DNA from 3 places in the Paenibacillus sp. 102 genome. Region 3 is predicted to be linked to each of the others. Evidence: riboswitches for the same ligand, from Rfam matches in the RefSeq annotation. Region 3 holds a riboswitch; each other region holds the start of a gene.
The links. Region 3 has a riboswitch for S-adenosylmethionine ahead of AAIE21_RS23150 (amino acid permease). Riboswitches for the same ligand answer to the same signal wherever they lie in the genome.
Positions count from the first base shown of each region.

Region 1: it holds a riboswitch for S-adenosylmethionine, as region 3 does, so the genes downstream of both, AAIE21_RS07700 (YezD family protein) here and AAIE21_RS23150 (amino acid permease) in region 3, are expected to answer to the same signal.
Region 2: it holds a riboswitch for S-adenosylmethionine, as region 3 does, so the genes downstream of both, AAIE21_RS11855 (ECF-type riboflavin transporter substrate-binding protein) here and AAIE21_RS23150 (amino acid permease) in region 3, are expected to answer to the same signal.

Region 1 covers NZ_JBCGHT010000002.1:340,627-347,092, reverse strand. Annotated here, with positions in the region: gene lysA (diaminopimelate decarboxylase) at 1-1,059, shown strand, start outside; SAM riboswitch class I at 1,176-1,283, shown strand; gene AAIE21_RS07700 (YezD family protein) at 1,354-1,497, shown strand; gene AAIE21_RS07695 (phosphoadenylyl-sulfate reductase) at 1,582-2,286, shown strand; gene sat (sulfate adenylyltransferase) at 2,332-3,468, shown strand; gene cysC (adenylyl-sulfate kinase) at 3,481-4,074, shown strand; gene AAIE21_RS07680 (nitrite/sulfite reductase) at 4,086-5,708, shown strand; gene AAIE21_RS07675 (DUF3906 family protein) at 5,720-5,920, shown strand; gene cobA (uroporphyrinogen-III C-methyltransferase) at 6,017-6,466, shown strand, end outside.
Region 2 covers NZ_JBCGHT010000003.1:515,560-522,025, reverse strand. Annotated here, with positions in the region: gene AAIE21_RS11880 (Vat family streptogramin A O-acetyltransferase) at 1-449, shown strand, start outside; gene AAIE21_RS11875 (DUF1540 domain-containing protein) at 523-678, shown strand; gene AAIE21_RS11870 (Cof-type HAD-IIB family hydrolase) at 1,031-1,891, shown strand; gene AAIE21_RS11865 (ATP-binding protein) at 2,209-3,990, shown strand; gene AAIE21_RS11860 (aspartate/glutamate racemase family protein) at 4,075-4,755, opposite strand; SAM riboswitch class I at 4,900-5,017, shown strand; gene AAIE21_RS11855 (ECF-type riboflavin transporter substrate-binding protein) at 5,157-5,705, shown strand; gene AAIE21_RS11850 (ABC transporter ATP-binding protein) at 5,716-6,466, shown strand, end outside.
Region 3 covers NZ_JBCGHT010000015.1:78,073-84,538, reverse strand. Annotated here, with positions in the region: gene AAIE21_RS23160 (ASCH domain-containing protein) at 334-807, opposite strand; gene AAIE21_RS23155 (NAD(P)-dependent alcohol dehydrogenase) at 1,136-2,059, opposite strand; SAM riboswitch class I at 2,253-2,358, shown strand; gene AAIE21_RS23150 (amino acid permease) at 2,526-3,944, shown strand; gene mmuM (homocysteine S-methyltransferase) at 4,008-4,967, shown strand; gene yknW (YknW family membrane protein) at 5,049-5,729, opposite strand; gene AAIE21_RS23135 (DUF3981 domain-containing protein) at 5,862-6,466, shown strand, end outside.

The sequences.
Region 1 (6,466 bases), on a different contig from region 3:
GTTTCAGGGGGAGAATTATATACTGCTTTGCAAGCTGGTTTTCCTGCATCGCGTATTCATTTTCATGGTAATAATAAAACTGAGGAAGAGATCGTAATGGCGCTGCAAGCAGATATCGGCTGCTTTGTGGTAGATAATTTCTTTGAAATGGAAATATTACATGACTTAGCACAGCAGTATGGAAAAATTGTAAATATATTAATTCGAGTTACACCTGGAGTAGAGGCGCATACACATGAATATATTACAACAGGGCAAGATGATTCGAAATTCGGTTTTGGAGTTTCCACCGGCCAGGCAATGCAGGCGATTCAAATCGCACTAGAGAAATCAAATTATAATGTATTAGGTATTCATTCGCATATTGGTTCGCAAATTTTTGAAACAGCAGGATTTGTTCGAGCGATTGAAGTATTGCATGGCTTTTTAGAAGAGATAAGAGAACAAACTGGTTATGTTGTAACGGTGTTAAACGTCGGCGGAGGTTTTGGTATTCGCTATACGGAAGCTGATACACCACTTACACTTGAAACATATGTGTATGCTGTAACTAACGCAGTGAGAGAACAGTTTATACGAAATAATTATCCCCTTCCTGAAATATGGATTGAACCAGGGCGTAGTATTGTCGGGGATGCAGGAACAACAATTTATACAGTAGGAGCTGTAAAAGATATTCCGGGCATTCGTAAGTATGTGTCAGTCGATGGAGGAATGACAGATAACTTAAGACCAGCTTTATATGGAGCTCGTTATGAGGCGATGCTAGCAAATCGAGGGAAAGAAGAGGTTGAAGAAGTTGTTTCAATTGCTGGAAAGTGTTGCGAGAGTGGGGATATGCTTATTTGGGATATAAAACTGCCCCAAGTTGTTACAGGTGATCTGTTAGCAATCTCTTGTACGGGAGCATATGGATATTCTATGGCGAATAATTACAATCGTATTCGTAGACCGGCTGTAGTATTTGCAAAAGGCGGAGCATCACAAGTTGTTGTTGAACGTGAAACATATGAAAATATAATTGGGAACGATCGCATACGCATAAAAGAACTTGTGTAATCAATAGAAAGGAGTTGTTCGAACTGGGCAGCTCCTTTAAAAAAATAAAAAAATATAAAATATATCGGAAAACTAGGATTGAAAAAAAACAGAATTATGATAAAATACAAATACAAAGCTTATCAAGAGAAGCGGAGGGAACTGGCCCGATGAAGCTCGGCAACCTGCTTATAGGAGCAAGGTGCTAAGTCCAGCAAAATGGTATCCATTTTGAAAGATAAGGTAAAATATATTACCGAACAGTCTTTTCGAAATGGAAAAGATTTTTTTTATGAATGAAAAGGGGGGCTGTTCGTGGGAGTGCGTGGTCATTTTGACGAAGTAGCTGAGAAAATTCAAACGATGCTTGCGGATATGAAATATGGTTCCATTACAATTGTTGTGCAAGATGGAAAAGTGATTCAGCTTGAAAAAAGTGAAAAAGTACGCTTAAAGTAAAAACGCTGACTAGAAAAACTAGAGGCGGTTTTAACCTATTTTATTAGGTTAAAACCGCCTTTTTGCGTTACAGGGGGAAAGAGAATGTTAACGTATGAAACGTGGGAAGAGGATTTCGTTTCTTTTTCTGAGAAAGATGAAACAAAGGGAGCGTCGCAAGTATTAGAGTGGGCTTATAAACATTATGAAGGTGAAATTGTATACGCATGTAGCTTTGGGGTAGAGGGGATGGTTTTGTTACATCTTATAAACCAAGTAAATCCATCTGCGAAAGTTGTTTTTTTAGATACAAATGTTCATTTTCAAGAAACATACGATTTAATTAAACGAGTACGCGAAAGGTTTCCAGATCTCGAAATTATTGAAAAGCAACCTTCGCTTACGCTTGAGGAGCAAGCAAAAAAACATGGAGATAAGCTGTGGGAACATAATCCCAATCTTTGCTGTAAACTAAGAAAAATTTTACCGCTTGAAGACTCTTTATCGAATGGAAAAGCGTGGATATCAGGGCTAAGAAGGGAACAATCTGAAACACGTAAACATACAAGGTTTATCAATCAAGATCATCGCTTTCAGTCTATTAAAATTTGTCCACTTATTCATTGGACGTGGAAGGAAGTATGGCGTTACGTATATAAGCATGATTTACCTTACAATCCATTACACGACATTGGTTACCCAAGTATAGGGTGTGAAAAATGCACGTTGCCTGTGGGAGAAGGTGGAGATTCAAGGGACGGACGATGGGCTGGAAAGATGAAAACGGAATGTGGTCTTCATTATCAATAAGGTCATGATTGATTTTAAATATATGTGAAAGAGGCGGACAGAAAAATGAGTAAAACAAACATATTAGTAAATCGTGTTGATGAAACATATGACACAAAAAGTATCGCAAAAGAAATTGAATTAGACAAAATTGCTTTAAGTGATTTAGAGCTTCTTGCGATAGGTGGTTATAGTCCGCTTACAGGATTTTTAGGGAAAGAGGATTATCAATCTGTAATTGAAACAATGCGCTTAGTAAGCGGTAGTGTATGGAGTATCCCTATTACGTTACCAATAACGGAAGAAAAGGCGAAGCAATTAAAAATTGGTGAAGAGGTTCGTCTTGTTAAAGAAGGAATCACGTATGGTGTTATTCAAATAGAAAATATTTTTACACCGGATAAAGAGAAAGAAGCATTGCTTGTTTATAAAACGACTGATATTGCCCATCCAGGTGTGAAAAAATTATATGATAGACCGAATATTTATGTTGGAGGAGCAATCACGCTTGTAAAGCGCTTTGAAAATGATAAGTTTGCTTCTTATCATTTAGATCCAAGCGAAACGCGTGCAGAGTTTGCAAAGCGCGGCTGGAAAACGGTAGTGGGGTTTCAAACGAGAAATCCTGTTCATCGTGCGCATGAATATATTCAAAAGTCTGCACTGGAAATTGTAGACGGTTTATTTTTAAATCCACTTGTCGGTGAAACGAAATCAGACGATATTCCGGCTGATGTGCGTATGGAAAGTTATGAAGTGCTTTTGAAAAATTATTATCCGAGAGATCGTGTCTTTTTAGGTGTTTTTCCGGCAGCAATGCGTTATGCAGGGCCACGTGAAGCGATATTTCACGCACTGGTTAGAAAAAACTTTGGCTGTACACATTTCATCGTGGGGCGTGATCATGCTGGGGTAGGAAATTATTACGGTACGTACGAAGCGCAAGAGATTTTTGTGAACTTTACAGTAGAAGAGTTAGGGATTACACCGCTCTTTTTTGAGCATAGCTTTTACTGTACAAAATGTGAAGCGATGGCTTCTACGAAAACATGTCCGCATAGTAAAGAAGAGCATGTTATTTTATCGGGAACAAAAGTAAGAGAAATGTTGCGAAATGGAGAGATACCACCAAGTACATTTAGCCGTAAAGAAGTTGTAGAAATATTAATTCGTGGTTTACAAAAAGAAGTCGTAACAAAATAAGGAGAGAGTAAGATGGGCGTAAATATAACTTGGCATACAGCATCTGTTTCAAAAGAAGAAAGACGAAAGAAAAGTGGTCACCACAGCTTTGTACTTTGGTTCACAGGGTTATCAGCTTCTGGAAAATCAACAGTAGCAAATGCGGTTGCTAGGAAATTGTTCGAAAAAAATATTGGGAATTATGTACTAGATGGCGATAATATTCGTCATGGTTTGAATAAAGATTTAGGATTTTCCGAAAGAGATCGGACAGAAAATATTCGCCGGATTGGTGAAGTGGCGAAGTTATTTGTAGATCAAGGGACAATTGTACTAACAGCATTTATTTCTCCATTTCGAGTGGATCGCCAGCAAGTAAGAGATATTCTCAAAAAAGATGAGTTTATTGAAGTGTTTGTAAAGTGTCCAATAGAAGAATGTGAGAAACGTGATCCGAAAGGACTTTATAAAAAAGCGAGACAAGGCGATATTAAGCAATTTACTGGTATTGACTCGCCGTATGAAGAACCTGTAGAGGCAGAAGTAGTAGTAGAAACACATCTTTATTCAATCGAACAATGTGCAGAACAAATTATCGGTTACTTACAAGAGCGTAGCTTTATATAGGGGGAATAAAAATGAGTTATGAAAAAGTGTGGGCAAACAATGAAAAGTTAAATGCTACAGAGAAAAAGAAATTAGAAAAAGATGGCTTAGCAATTTTTAAAGCGATTCCGTATTATGCTGAAAATGGATTTGATTCTATTCCGAAAGAAGAGTGGGATTCTTTTAAATGGGCAGGGCTATATTTGCAACGCCCAAAAGAGGCAGGGTATTTCATGATGCGTGTGAATATTCCTTCTGGTATTTTAACGAATGAACAAGTTGAAGTATTGGCTTCTATTGCAGAAGATTATGGTCGTGATGTTCTTGATATTACTACAAGACAGGCGATTCAATTCCATTGGCTTGAAATTGGTCAAATACCAGATATTTTTAACCGCTTAGAAAGAGTAGGGTTATCATCAGCAGGAGCTTGTGGTGATATTACAAGAAATATTATTGGGAATCCCCTTGCTGGTATCGATGGTGATGAATTATTTGATACAGCACCAATTGTAAAAGAGGTATACGAGTTCTTCCAACATAATGAAGAATTTTCGAATTTGCCTCGAAAATTTAAAATGTCAATTAGCACAAACGTATATAATGCAGCAAATGCGGAAATTAACTGTGCTGCCTTTATTCCAGCTACAAAAGAGATTGATGGAAAAACAGTAGAAGGATTTCATTTGCGAGTAGGTGGGGGATTATCTGCCCGTCCGTATTTAGCGCAGGAGTTAGATTTATTCATACTGCCTGAACAAGTGAAGTCGGTAGCAATTGCAATTGCTACAGTTTTCCGTGATTTCGGATATCGTGAAAAGCGACATTTAGCACGTTTGAAATTTTTAGTTGCTGATTGGGGTGCGGAAAAATTCAAGGAAAAATTATTAGAATATACAGAGCCTTTACACAATAAAGGGAACGATGCTTTAAAAGGATGGAATGCAGGTTATTTCTACGGTGTTCATAAGCAAAAACAAGGTGATTTATCATACGTTGGTTTTAACGTACCTGTTGGTCGCTTGCATTCTGAGGAGTTGTTTGAAATTGCTAGAATTGCGAAGCAGTACGGAAATGGCGAGATTCGCACATGTAATTCGCAAAATTTTATTATTCCAAATATTCCTAAAGAAAACGTTGAGGCACTTTTACAAGAACCATTGTTTGAATCGATTTCAGCAAAACCAAAATCATTCATTGGGTATGCAGTTTCTTGTACGGGAATTGAGTATTGTAATCTTGCATTGGTAGAAACAAAAGCGCGCTTACGAAATATTGCCGACTATTTAGATACACAACTTGTACTTGATGTACCAGTTCGTATTCATATGACGGGATGCCCGAATTCATGTGGTCAAAGGCAGATTGCGGATATCGGATTACAAGGCGTGAAATTGAAGACGAAAGAAAAAGGAATTGTTGAAGCGTTTGAAATTTACGTAGGTGGTACGTTATTAGATGGTGGTGTTTATAACCAAAAATTAAAAGGAAAGATTGATGGGGAAGACCTTCCGGATGTTCTTGTATCGTTTTTAACATACTTTAAAGAGCATAAACTGCCAGCTGAAACTTTTTATGAGTTTGCAGAACGCGTTGGAGTAGAAAATTTACAATCCACGTTAAATACAATTTTAGAAGAAGTGATTGCATCTTAGGAGGGAGCAATATGGATTTGTATCGTTTTGAAGCAGTGTTGGCAAATGGTGTTGTTCCTGTAGTAGTTGTTGCACAAAGTGAGGAACAGGCATTTAGACTTGTTGAGGTAGAATTAGAGAAGTATTTTTTACCGCTGCCAGAAGTGAAGGAAATCGCTCTGCATGAAAAAAAGAAGATTCGCAAAGGTGCAGCATTTGTTATTCATGAGTAGGAGATATTGTAATACAAAATGACATCGATTTGAATAGAAACTTCCATTCGTAATAGGAATGGAAGTTTCACTTTATAGTAGAAATGAGGAGAGATGATGGGAAAAGTATATATTGTTGGTGCAGGGCCGGGAGATCCAGAGTTAATTTCTGTAAAAGGAGTAAAGTGTATCGAACGAGCGGATGTTATTTTATATGATCGCCTTGTAAATAAAGAGTTACTTTCTTATGCCAAACCAGAGGCTGACTTAATATATTGCGGGAAACTACCAAATTATCACACGATGAAACAAGAAACCATTCACGCCTTTCTTGTTAAATATGCGAAAAAAGGAAAAATTGTAACGCGATTAAAAGGCGGAGATCCATTTGTATTCGGAAGAGGTGGTGAAGAAGCAGAAGCGTTAGCGAAGCATGGTATTCCGTTTGAAATTGTACCTGGTATTACAGCAGGGATAGCTGCTTCTGCATATGCGGGTATTCCTGTAACGCACCGGGATGCGAGCGCAAGTTTTGCTGTTGTGACAGGGCACCGAAAAGAAGGTGCT
Region 2 (6,466 bases), on a different contig from region 3:
TAGCACCCGGTGTTACATTTATTATGAATGGCGCAAACCATAGAATGGATGGATTTTCAGCGTATCCATTTAATATTTTCGGTCATGACTGGGAGAAATTCACGCCTACACTTTCTGATTTACCGTTTAAAGGAGATACGGTAATTGGAAATGATGTATGGATTGGTATGGATGCGACGATTATGCCTGGAGTTAAAATAGGTGATGGAGCGATTATTGCTGCGAAGGCTGTTATAACAAAAGACATTCCGCCATATACAATTGTGGGTGGTAATCCTGCTATTGAGATAAAAAAGAGATTTTCAAATGATATAATAAATGAATTGTTAGAAATAAAGTGGTGGGACTTGGACAGTAAGACTATTTCTAACAATATTGATGTAATTGTAAGTGGGAATATGGGAGCTTTAAGAAAGATCACTCTAAGCAAAAAAGTACGTCAAAAGTAAAAAAATGAATCACCAAATGGTATCATACCTCACAAATTTGTTAATGATAAAAGAATAAGGAGGTGTGATACTTATGGCACAAGATGTTTTATGTGAAGTAAACAACTGTAAATATTGGGGTAACGGAAACAAATGTAACGCAGATGCAATTTATGTAGTGAGTCATAAAGGTAACCAAGCATCTAAGACGGAAGAAACTGATTGCAAAACATTTATTCCTGAAGCTTAAACGATAAAGGGTAACCGTATGGGGTTGCCCTTTTATTAATTATAGTATTGATAATAAATCTCATTTTCATTCACTATTTTTTCTTTTCTTGTTATTTTTTATATTTTTTTCATGCAAGAAGCCATTTTAATTAATCGCAAAATGCGCAGGAGTCTCGTTCAACAAAAAATACAGTGTCATACCATTCCTAATAATATCTACAAATTTTCAAGCGAACTGAAAAATATCCCTTGACCTGAAACGCTTTTCATAAACTATAACTAAGTTGTGCTTGATGTCGCAAGTATGAAAACGATACCTAGTGTATGTATCTATACGAGCATGTTTATTTATAGAAAGTGGTGACGGAACAATGAAACTAATTGCAATTGATTTAGATGGGACTCTTCTTTCGGGAAATAAAGTGATTAGTAAAGAAAATGCAGAAGCGATTCGGAAATGTCAGGAGCAGGGGCATGTGGTAGCGATTTGTACAGGACGTTCTATCGTAGATATTGAACGTTTACTACTGGAAGCTAATTTACAATGTCCTATTATTGCAGAAAACGGTGCTCTTATTTATACGGATCAAAAAATGATGAAGCGATATCCAATTCAAAATACACAGGCACTTGAAATTGTCGAGTATCTTGAACAAAATCGTATGTATTATCAACTGTATACAGACAGAGGTGTATACGTTCCGGCGTATGGTGAAGAAAGTGTGAATCATGAAATAGAATGGATAAAAAGGTCAAATAAAGATATTGATCAAGAAGAGGTTGAAAGCATCGCAGCGTTATACCTTGAACATACAGCGTTTCATATAACAGAAAGTTGTAAATCCATATTAGAAGAAGAGATTTATGTGCATAAACTTTTACCATTTTCCTATGATATGGAGAAATTAAAAAAGTTAAAAATGCATTTTCAACATAATACAGAGCTAGCAATTACCGCTTCATATTGGCATAATGTGGAGATTAATCATTGTGATGCTCAAAAGGGTAATGGTTTATATACTTTAGCGAAACATCTTAATGTTCCAGTAGAAAATACTATTGCAATAGGTGATGGTCTAAATGATATTTCTATGATGGAAAAGGCAAATATATCTATCGCAATGGGAAATGCAGTGGACGAAATTAAACAAATTTGTCACTATGAAACACTATCGAATGAAGAACACGGCGTTGCACATGCTCTTTACCAATATGTCATGGTAAAAAAATAAAAAAGAATCCAACAAGGATTCTTTTTTATTTTTATTAGGGGTAAGGTATTCTATGAGATTCATAGAAGCCTTATTACATTTTATTTTATAGAATATATTGGAAGAATTGTATATATTTTTAAATTTTTTTGTGAATATTTTGTGAATAACACATTTATGGAAAGGGAATTATATAGCATTTCGAACGTTTTTTATTGAAAAATAAAATTTATTTGAATAATTACGCTCTTACTATATACCTACGAGAACATTATTCGTATAATGGAGAAGCGTGAATAAAAAATGGTATTAATTTTACATATAGAGGTGGAAAGAGAATGAATGCTCGGCTATTGGAACTCATTGATGTGAACACAATAGAAACCATGGCAGAACAATTTTATAAATTAACAAACATTTCACATCAACTTCTTGATCAAAATATGGAATGTGTTTTTTCATTTGGTATAAATCAAGAAGAAAATATACAATTTACAAAGATTGAAATTCCGTTTTTTTTACATGAACAACGTCTTGGGTCATTTGTTGCTTGTTCAGAAAAAAATGACATCCGTACTTGTCAAAAATACTTCGAAATGCTTTCAAATCTCATTGTCGATAGTGCAATGAATAAACTTCAAAACCAAACGAAAAATATACATTTACTTTCTCAAAAAGAAGAACAGCTACATACAATTTTGCAAAACATGCCTATTTTAGTCGATGCTCTTGATAAGGATGGAAATTTCCTATTATGGAACCGTGAATGCGAGCTTGTAACGGGCTATGCTGCGGAAGAGATCGTTGGGAATCCCAAAGCGCTTGAATTGCTATACCCTGATGAAAGCTATCGCAAGCAAATCCAAAAGAAATTTTCTACTCGTGGAAAAAGTTTTCGAGATTGGGAAATGAATTTAACATGCAAAAATGGAGAAATAAAAACAATCATGTGGTCAAATATTTCAGAGCAATTCCCAGTACCTGGTTATAGTTATTGGGCAGTGGGAGTTGATATTACTCATCGAAAAGGGATTGAAGAGCAATTAAAACAGCAAACTTCTGAGCTAGAGCTTATTTTCAAAGCATTACCTGATTTATGTTTTTTAACTGAAGCTGATGGAACAATTATAGATTATAAAGCCGGTTCAACAGCTAAATTTTACGTACCTGCAGAATCATTTATGGGGAAAAAGTTTTACGAAGTCTTGCCATCACCTGTAGCACAGCAATTTCAAGAAGCCATTCATCAAGTACAACAAAAGGAATCGACAGTTATTGTTGAGTATCCGCTAACACTTAAAGGAAGTATTAGTTTCTTTGAAGCTAGGTGTTTACCACTTTTACAAGATAAGATTATGATAATTGTTCGGGATATTACCGAACGGAAAAAGACTGAAGAGTTATTGAATAAATCAGATACACTTGCAGCAATTGGACAATTAGCGGCCGGGGTAGCCCACGAAGTCCGAAATCCATTAACAGTAATCAAAGGATTTATTCAATTATTTCAAATAAACCAAGAAGATCAAGATAAATATTTTGATCTTATGCTATCAGAGATTGAAAGAATTGAATCTATACTTCATGAGTTTTTATCGATTGCAAAGACTGATGTCATTCCAACTGAAAAGAAAAATATTTGTTCGATCTTAAGAAATGTCGTTTCGTTAATCAACACAAAGGCAATTATGACAAATATTCAAATTGATCTGTATATAGAGTCAAAAGAATTAATGATTGATTGTTGTGAAAATCAATTAAAACAAGTTTTTGTTAATATTTTACAAAACTCAATTGAAGCAATGCCAGATGGTGGGAAAATCTCTATTTCTGTGAAAAAATCAGAGTGTGAGGAAGTTATTATTAATATGGTAGATGAGGGCATAGGAATTCCTGAGGAAAGAATAAAAAGGCTAGGCGAACCTTTCTATAGTACGAAAGAAAAAGGAACGGGTATTGGATTAATGCTCAGTTATAAAATTATTGAGAGTCATCACGGAAGAATTAGTATTATGAGTGAGGTAGGAGTAGGAACATTGGTTACTATTTATTTACCCATGTTTCAAAGTGAGCAGGTGACTTCTCATTCGACTATGCCATCTATAACAGGGGTTTTGTAAAGAAAGCAATGAGGAAAATTAATATAGAGTTACAATAAAGAAAAGAAGCTGTCTTATTATTTGTAAGACAGCTTCTTTTCTTTATTAGCCGGCGAATTGCACTGCAGTTTTAGCATGTAAAAAAGCAGTATCAAATACAGGGATAGAAAGGTCTTGTTGTGAAATGAGTAACGGTATTTCTGTACATCCTAATAAAATTCCCTCTGCGCCATTTTCAATGAGTTTTTGAATGATTTGTAAGAAACGGTCTTTGGATTGATGTGAAATAATACCTTTGCTTAATTCGTGGAGAATGACATGATGAATGAAATTTCGTTCATTTTCTTCGGGAATAATTGTTTCAATACCATAATTAGCTAGTCTCGTTTTATAAAAATCTTGTTCCATTGTCTGTTTTGTTCCAAGTAAACCAATCCGTTTCACATCATGTTCAACAATTTCTTCAGCGCTTACATCTCCAATGTGGAGAAGGGGGATAGAGATTGCTTGTTCTACTTCTTCCGCAAATTGGTGTACTGTATTTGAACACATAAGTATACAATCTGCACCGGAATGTTCTACTTTTTTTGCTACTTGAACGAGTTGGTTTTGCACTTCCTCATATTGTTGATTTTGTAATAAAGTTGTCACTTCGCCAAAATCCATGCTATATAAAACAAGCTTTGCATTATGATTATACTGAGATAAAGTTAGCGTATTAATATGTTTATAATAAAGAGATGTTGATTCCCAGCTTAATCCACCAATTAGCCCAATTACTTTCATGATCAATTCCTCCCGTTATCCCGTTTGTTACATTAATTATTCCATAATTCCGATGAGAATACAATGATTTATTTATTTGTTTTTCAAAAAAGAAAAATATTGAAATTAATTTACGTTAATGCAATAATACAAATTACAAACGAATACTTATCCAGAGAGGTGGAGGGAACGGCCCTATGAAACCTCAGCAACCCCTATTTATTCATAGAAATAGGAAGGTGCTAATTCCGCAAAAGACGTATTGTCTTTTGAAAGATAAGAGGATCATATCTCCATACGCAAATGACCTCTTATAGAAGAGGTCATTTTTTATTGGGAAGAAAGGAAGTGAAGATGCATAATTCAATTTTCTTTTACATATAGGACTAATATAAGCTAACTGGAATGAGAGGAGAATCCATATGAACAAATTATCTACAAAATTAGTCGTAGCAATTGGAATCGGTTCTGCAATATATGGTGTATTAGGTCTATGGGGACTTTCAATTGCCCCAAACACATTTATAAAACCTGCTCTAGCTATATTAACAATTTTTGGTGCAATTTTCGGGCCATTTGCAGGGCTTTTGATTGGCCTTATCGGTCATACAGTGACAGATATTATCGCTGGATGGGGGATATGGTGGGGGTGGGTACTTAGCTCAGGAATTATTGGATTTACGATGGGACTTGTACAAAAAAGAGCGAGTTTCAGTGTGAAAAATGGAATATTCCATAATCGAGATATTTCATATTTTGCTGTAACTGGTTTAATTGGGATTGTCATTGCAATTATATTTGCCGGTGCTTTTGATATTATCGTTATGGGGGAACCTTTAGATAAAATTATTATTCAAGTATTTGGTGCAACGATTGCAGATGTCCTTGTATTCTTAATTCTTGGTTTACCAATTACACTTGGATTAGCGAAGGCGAATAAAAAACATACACATTTAAAAATTGAAAAGTAGGGATAGTACAATGAAGCCTATTATTTCCTTTGAACAATTCACATTTCAATATAAACAAGTGACAGAACCTACTTTAAAGAATGTTACATTCCATATTTATCCAGGAGAAAAAGTATTGATTGTCGGTCGAAGTGGATCAGGAAAATCAACGTTGGCCCATTGTATAAATGGGCTGATCCCCTTTTCATATGAAGGATCAAGTACTGGGAACATTTCAATATGTGGTAAGGATCCACGAAAAGGTAGTATTTTTGAACAAAGTAAGCATGTAGGAACTATTTTACAAGATCAAGATTCCCAATTTATTGGTTTAACCGTAGGAGAAGATGTTGCTTTTTCACTAGAAAACGATTGTGTAGAACAGAAGAAAATGAAGGCGGTTGTTATGGACTCTTTGCAGAAAGTACAGATGCACGCATTTCATTCACGAAGCCCACATGAATTGTCTGGTGGCCAAAAACAATCTGTATCTCTTGCTGGGCTACTAACGACAGATGCTGACATATTATTATTTGATGAGCCACTAGCGAATTTAGACCCTATAAGTAGTTTGAAAACAGTAGAACTTATTCAAAAGGTTCACCAACAATCAAATAAAACAATCGTTATTATTGAGCATAGAATAGAAGAAATACTAAAATTAGACCTTGATAAAATCATATTAATAGAGGAAGGGAGAATTGTAGCAATCGATTCACCAAAAAGGATTTTACAAACAAACATTCTACAAAATATAGGATTAAGAGAACCTGTATATATTG
Region 3 (6,466 bases):
ATGGATACTTCAGTACAACTGATTTATCTACAGGACAAAAAAAGATATATTAAATAAAATGCTCAAACTTCTTTCAAAATTTAGCTCTTGTTTTTTGCTGAAAAAACAATACTTCACACAAGGTTTTGATCAAACTTTTTTTAACACCTACAAGATTTGTTCACGAATAATAAAGTTGTTAAAAAAATAATAAAGTCCTTTAAAAATAAGATCGTTGTTTAAAAATATGGTATAAAATCGGATTTTTATAACATATTTTTTGTATAACAACAGAAAGAATGTTTTGATTTCACCTAATATAATGTTAAATTATGTACATGATTTTTCTTCAATTTATAATCTATCTTTATAAATATCCATTACCTTAAAGGTTTGACAAACTAGTAATAAGTCTGGAGTAAAAGTAAGTCCATACTGGCTTAATTCCCAAGTGAAAAATTTAACATGCTCACTGTACCAATAATCATAGCTTAAATCTCCTGCACCCTCAGATCTTGCAAAATCATTTGTTACTTCATTCATTTTTAAAAAATCGATCTTTGTATATTTTATAATTGCTAATGGATTATTGTCTCCATCCAATACAATATCGTACTGACCAACTTTTTGAATTTCTTCTCCTTCAAGCCCGTATACACAATGCGCAGCGCATGTTCCTGTTTTGATTCCTTTAACAACTAAACTTCCTAGTTCATCTCCCATTTCTTTGGAACCATCTCCAAACATCCATGCATCTGGAACACTCATGTTTAACTCATTTTCTCTAGCGTACATATGCCAATATTCTTCTATCTTATTAACCGACATTAGTCACTTACCCCCTTGGTAGTTAAATATCGTGAATTTAACATGCAACCTATTATCTGTCAATATTTTAGAAGAACATGTAATATAACTACATCAACCTAATCATATATAGATACAAGATCTTAAGTTATATTTGTGGGCAATAATCAATTATTTGCTATCCGAAAATCAAACGATCTTATTATTCCTAATAATTGTAGAACGAAAGAATCTGTTAGTTTTTTAAACAATTTTAATAACCATCTATCTGTTATACGATAGATGGTTACTATATTTCTAAGCAGAGAATTAAACAACTTTATTACAAACCAACACCAGGGGAGTTTTGTTAGGTTTTGTCATTATGATCTAAGGTTATTACTACATTTCCCTTCTTATGTCCTGTTTCTACGTATCTATGTGCTTCAGGAATTTGTTCTAGTGGATAACGTCTATCGATGACGGATGTTATTTTCTCTGCCTCGATAAGTTCTTTGAGGAAAAGTAAATCTTCAGTACGTACTTTTGCTATCATTCCTTCGACTGACACGTATGTCCCGTTCGAAGTGAGTGCGTTCTTGCAATTAGATTTGGTGTTTTTCCCGACTGCATCAAAGATAATCTCATAGCGTTCTTCTCTTTCTGTAAAATCTTCTTTCGTGTAATCAATTACGTTATCAGCTCCTAAAGATTTTACTAACTCTAAATTTGTAGTACTACAGACCCCGGTAACTTCTGCCCCAAAGTATTTGGCAAGCTGTACCGCGGAAGTTCCTACGGCTCCAGAAGCTCCATAGATAAGAACTTTTTGTCCACTTTGGATAGTTGCTTTTCTAAGAAAATGTAATGCTGAAGTTCCACCAAAAAGAACAGCAGCGGCTTCCTCATAATTCATGTTTTCCGGTCTCATTGCTAACAATCCATCTTCAGGTATACATGTGTACTCAGCGTAAGCCCCAAAACTCATTCCCGTTAATGCAAAAATTTGATCCCCTTTCTTGAATTGTGTTACATTTTTTCCTATTGATTCAATTTCTCCTGCCAATTCTACCCCCAATATAGGTTTTCTCGGCTTTCTAAGACCTAGGATGATTCGCATGGGAATCCAGTACAAAAGAGGACTATTGAAACCTCGAATTCTACAGTCCCCAGATGTTACTGTTGTCGCATGAATTTTTACTAGTACCTCATTATCCTTGGGGATAGGTTTTTCGACCTCTTTGAGTTGGAGAACATCAGGTGATCCGTATTTTGTGCATACAATTGCTTTCATAACGATCCTCCTTTAATCATTTTAATCCATGATATTTTCTCTATTTTAAAAAAATGCTCTTTTCTATTGTTCTTTTATAGAATTTATTTCACTTTAGTGGATATATGATGTGATAGATTTAGAACTTGCATGTTGACATAAAAATCATTCAGGAATATAATTTTTATTAATTTAAAAATTCAATAAATAAATTCACTTATCAAGAGAGACTGAGGGACAGGCCCTATGACGTCCGGCAACCTCCGAAATTCGGAACGGTGCCACTTCCTGCAGAATGGATTCATTCTGAGAGATAAGCCATCATATAATTTTTATGGACGATGCCTCTTTCAGATGAAAGAGGCTTTTTTATGTTGTAAAGGAGGGGGAGTATAAAATTTAATAGTTTTTTGAATGGATATAACTGTTTCCAAGCATTTTTAATGCTATATTGCACGGAAAAATAATTAGAAGAGGTTGAATTATTATGGAATATACAAATGAAGATAGTCAAACAAAGCTGCAAAGAACGATGAAGAGTAGACATTTATTTATGCTTTCATTAGGGGGAGTAATTGGAACAGGGCTTTTTCTAAGTTCGGGATACACGATTAATCAAGCAGGCCCAATCGGAACAATGATTGCATATTTAATTGGTGGTTTGATTATGTATTTGGTGATGTTATGTCTTGGAGAGTTATCGGTTTCAATGCCAGTTACTGGGGCTTTTCATACATACGCAACGAAATATATAGGACCTGGGACTGGCTTTACGATTGCCTGGATGTATTGGCTTACCTGGACTGTTGCATTAGGTTCGGAATTTACGGCTTCAGGTCTACTTATGCAAAGGTGGTTTCCCGATACTTCGGTTTGGATGTGGAGTGCAATATTTGCTGCGACCATTTTCCTTTCCAATGCTTTTTCAGCAAAATTCTTTGCAGAATCAGAGTTTTGGTTTTCCAGTATTAAAGTAGTCACCATATTATTATTTATTATTTTAGGTGTGGGAGCTATGTTTGGTATTCTTTCTATGAAAGATGTATCTTCAGCACCTATGCTATCAAACTTTATTGGGGAAGATGGGCCTTTTCCCAATGGTTTCTTTCCAATTTTCATGACTATGCTTTCAGTAAGTTTTGCTTTTTCAGGAACAGAATTGATTGGTATTGCGGCTGGAGAGAGTATAGACCCAGAGAAAAATGTACCGCGGGCAATCAAAAATACTGTTTGGAGACTCTTTATCTTCTTTATTGGTACAATCTTTGTTCTTTCAGGATTAATTCCTTGGAAAGAAGCTGGAGTAATTGAAAGTCCATTCGTTGTAGTCTTTGATAGGATTGGTGTACCTTATGCCGCGGATATTATGAATTTTGTTATTTTGACGGCATTACTTTCAGCTGCGAACTCAGGGTTATATGCCTCATCTCGTATGCTGTGGTCCCTTTCAAAAGAGAAGATGATCAATCCTTCTTTTGCAAAATTAACATCGAAAGGAATACCTCTTCAAGCTTTAATTGTTAGCATGATCGGTGGATGTTTATCCCTTTTTTCTAGTATAGTTGCACCTGATACCGTGTATATCGTTCTTGTATCTATTTCGGGTTTTGCGGTGGTCGTTGTTTGGATGGGAATTGCAGCTTCACAGTTTATGTTTCGGAGACGTTTCTTAGAACAAGGTAATTATGTGGAGGATTTGAAATATAGAACCCCTCTTTATCCAATCGTTCCTATTGCGGCTTTTCTATTATGTTTTGCATCTTGCATTGGTATAGCTTTTGATCCTAATCAAAGGATAGCTCTTTATTGTGGTATTCCGTTTTTAGCTTTATGTTACTTTACGTACTACTTAAAAAATAATAGAAATCGCCCGCGGGCAATAAAAAAATTGAATGACGCAAGATAATGGACTCTTTTTGGTTAAAGCTCTTTGGATTTTAAAATCATTATGAAAAGGTGTGTGATTCCTATGAATAATTATCGTAACGTAAATCCGATAGAAAATATTTTACGAGAATTTCCATTGATGATACTAGATGGTGCAATGGCTACGGAGCTTGAGCGTCATGGCTATGATTTGAATGATAATCTTTGGTCCGCAAAAGTTCTTATAGAAAATCCAGAGATTATAAAACAAATACATATGGATTATTTTAGAGTAGGTGCGGATTGTGCGATTACTGCCAGTTATCAAACAACTGCCCAGGGTTTTATCAAAAGGGGATTGAGTGAGGCAGAAGCATTCCAGCTTATCAAAAAATCTGTTCAGATAGCTACAGAAGCTAGAGATGAATTTTGGTCAGACAGTAGTAATCATTTTAACCGCCCAAAACCTTTGGTTGCAGCATCAATCGGGCCATATGGTGCCTTTCTAGCTGACGGCTCGGAGTATCGAGGGGATTATAATGTAACGGAAGATGAATTAATGGATTTTCATAGAGAGCGTATGGAAATCCTTATTCATGCTGGGGCAGATGTCCTTGCTTGTGAAACGATCCCGTGTTTAATAGAAGCTAAGGCAATTGCTAGATTATTAGAAGGGTTTTCGGGAACTTATGCGTGGATTAGTTTCAGTGCAAAGGATGAACTACATATTTGTAGTGGAGAATTAATTACAGATTGTGCAAAATGGTTGGATAAGAGTGAACAAGTAGTAGCTGTGGGAATAAACTGCACACAACCTCGATATATTCCGCCTCTTATAAAAGAAATACGTCACCAAACTAACAAACCAATTGTGGTGTATCCAAATTTAGGTGAAGAGTATGATCCGAAAACTAAGACCTGGCATGGAGCATCAGTTCAAGAGGACTATGGGACTAGTGCTCAAATTTGGCATGAATGTGGAGCGCAATTAATTGGTGGATGTTGCAGGACGAAACCTGAAGATATAAAGAGAATTGTAGATTGGGCACGAGAAAAATTATAAAACATGTGGATGAAAAAGAAGATCGTAAAACCTGTCCTTAAAAAGAGTGGGTTTTACGATCTTTATTGTTCATATTTTAGGTTAATGCATCTGTGTAATCCCCTGCATAATCCCACCTATACTCATTAAAGCAGTTGTAATGATAAATAACACAATCACAAGTACCATAACTTTCTTTCTATGTAATCCCGTTAAAATATATAACCCCATACCTAAAACGATATAGTACCAAATGGCGAACACATCTACTCTTTGTACCATAGTATGTAAGATGAGGTTATCGCTTAGTAGGGGGGCTAAACTCGTATAGGAAATTTGATAATCTCCTAGTAAAACAGCGATAGTCCCATTTACTAAAATACCGAGTTTCATAATAAATACGGAATAGAGCGTAACGCAAAGTAATTCTTTATAAGTCGTGTCGACTCCAAAAAAGATCATGATGTTTTTATAGAAGATAGGAGTGCAAAATATGGATATAATGCCGCTAACTGCAGTAAAGCCGAAAGTAGTTAAGAAAGTAATATGAGTAGAGATTTGAAAAGTAGAATTACTATTCATTTGTTTTATTGCAGGATTATTTAGTGTGACATATGAGATAAGAGCGCTCGTAATAATTGTTAAAAGTGAAATAATGAATAATGGTAGGAGAATGGGCTTTTGTGTACGCATCCTTTGGAATTGTAGTGTAGGTGAAGTGATCATGCTGAATATAGACGGTTTTTTGGTAAGATCATCGTTTAATGCTGTATTTGTTTCCATGATTAATCCTTTCTTTTCAGGTATTCATTTCTAATTTTATCATAAAAATGTTTCATATTTCCATTTTCACCTCATTAATCCTTATTTAGTAGGATTAAATATAAAACACAATAAAAGGAGATATTGCCTTTGATTAAATTTTTAGTTTTAGCCATTCTCACGTTGTTTTTGATTCCATGGACAAGGAGTGGTAAGGCACTTCGTACAGTGGATAAAGAAGAATCTGAGAAAGTTGTAAAGAAAAAGAAACCACCAATTGAGAAAGCTATAAAGAAAAAGAAAGCACCGATTAAGAAAGTTAGAAAGAAAAAGAAAGCACTGATTTTAGTTATTCCGATCCTGCTTTGGATTGGTATTGTAATCTATGAATATTTCTGGTTAATCGATGACCGTATGGACTCGATTCTTACGCATTATTCGGTTGTAATTGCAGTGTTAATTGGAGTAGGCCTCGTTTTTCAAGAGAAAAAAGGAAGATTAGAAGTGAAGTTAAAAGCAATAGCGATGCTTGCTTTACTTGTATTTTACGGCTATTTCGGTTACTTGCATGATATAGTAATCTCGCAAAATAAATATGATTCTGTTGTGAAAGTAGAAAAGGATATTTCAGAGCCATTTACTGAAAATGAACAACCGTTTACTGTTCCTCCGAAAACGGCAGAAAATAAGATGAAAAAGGTATTTGGGGATATTCCAAAAGTCGCGTATTTTGAATTAGGGGAGCTTACACCGCAAAT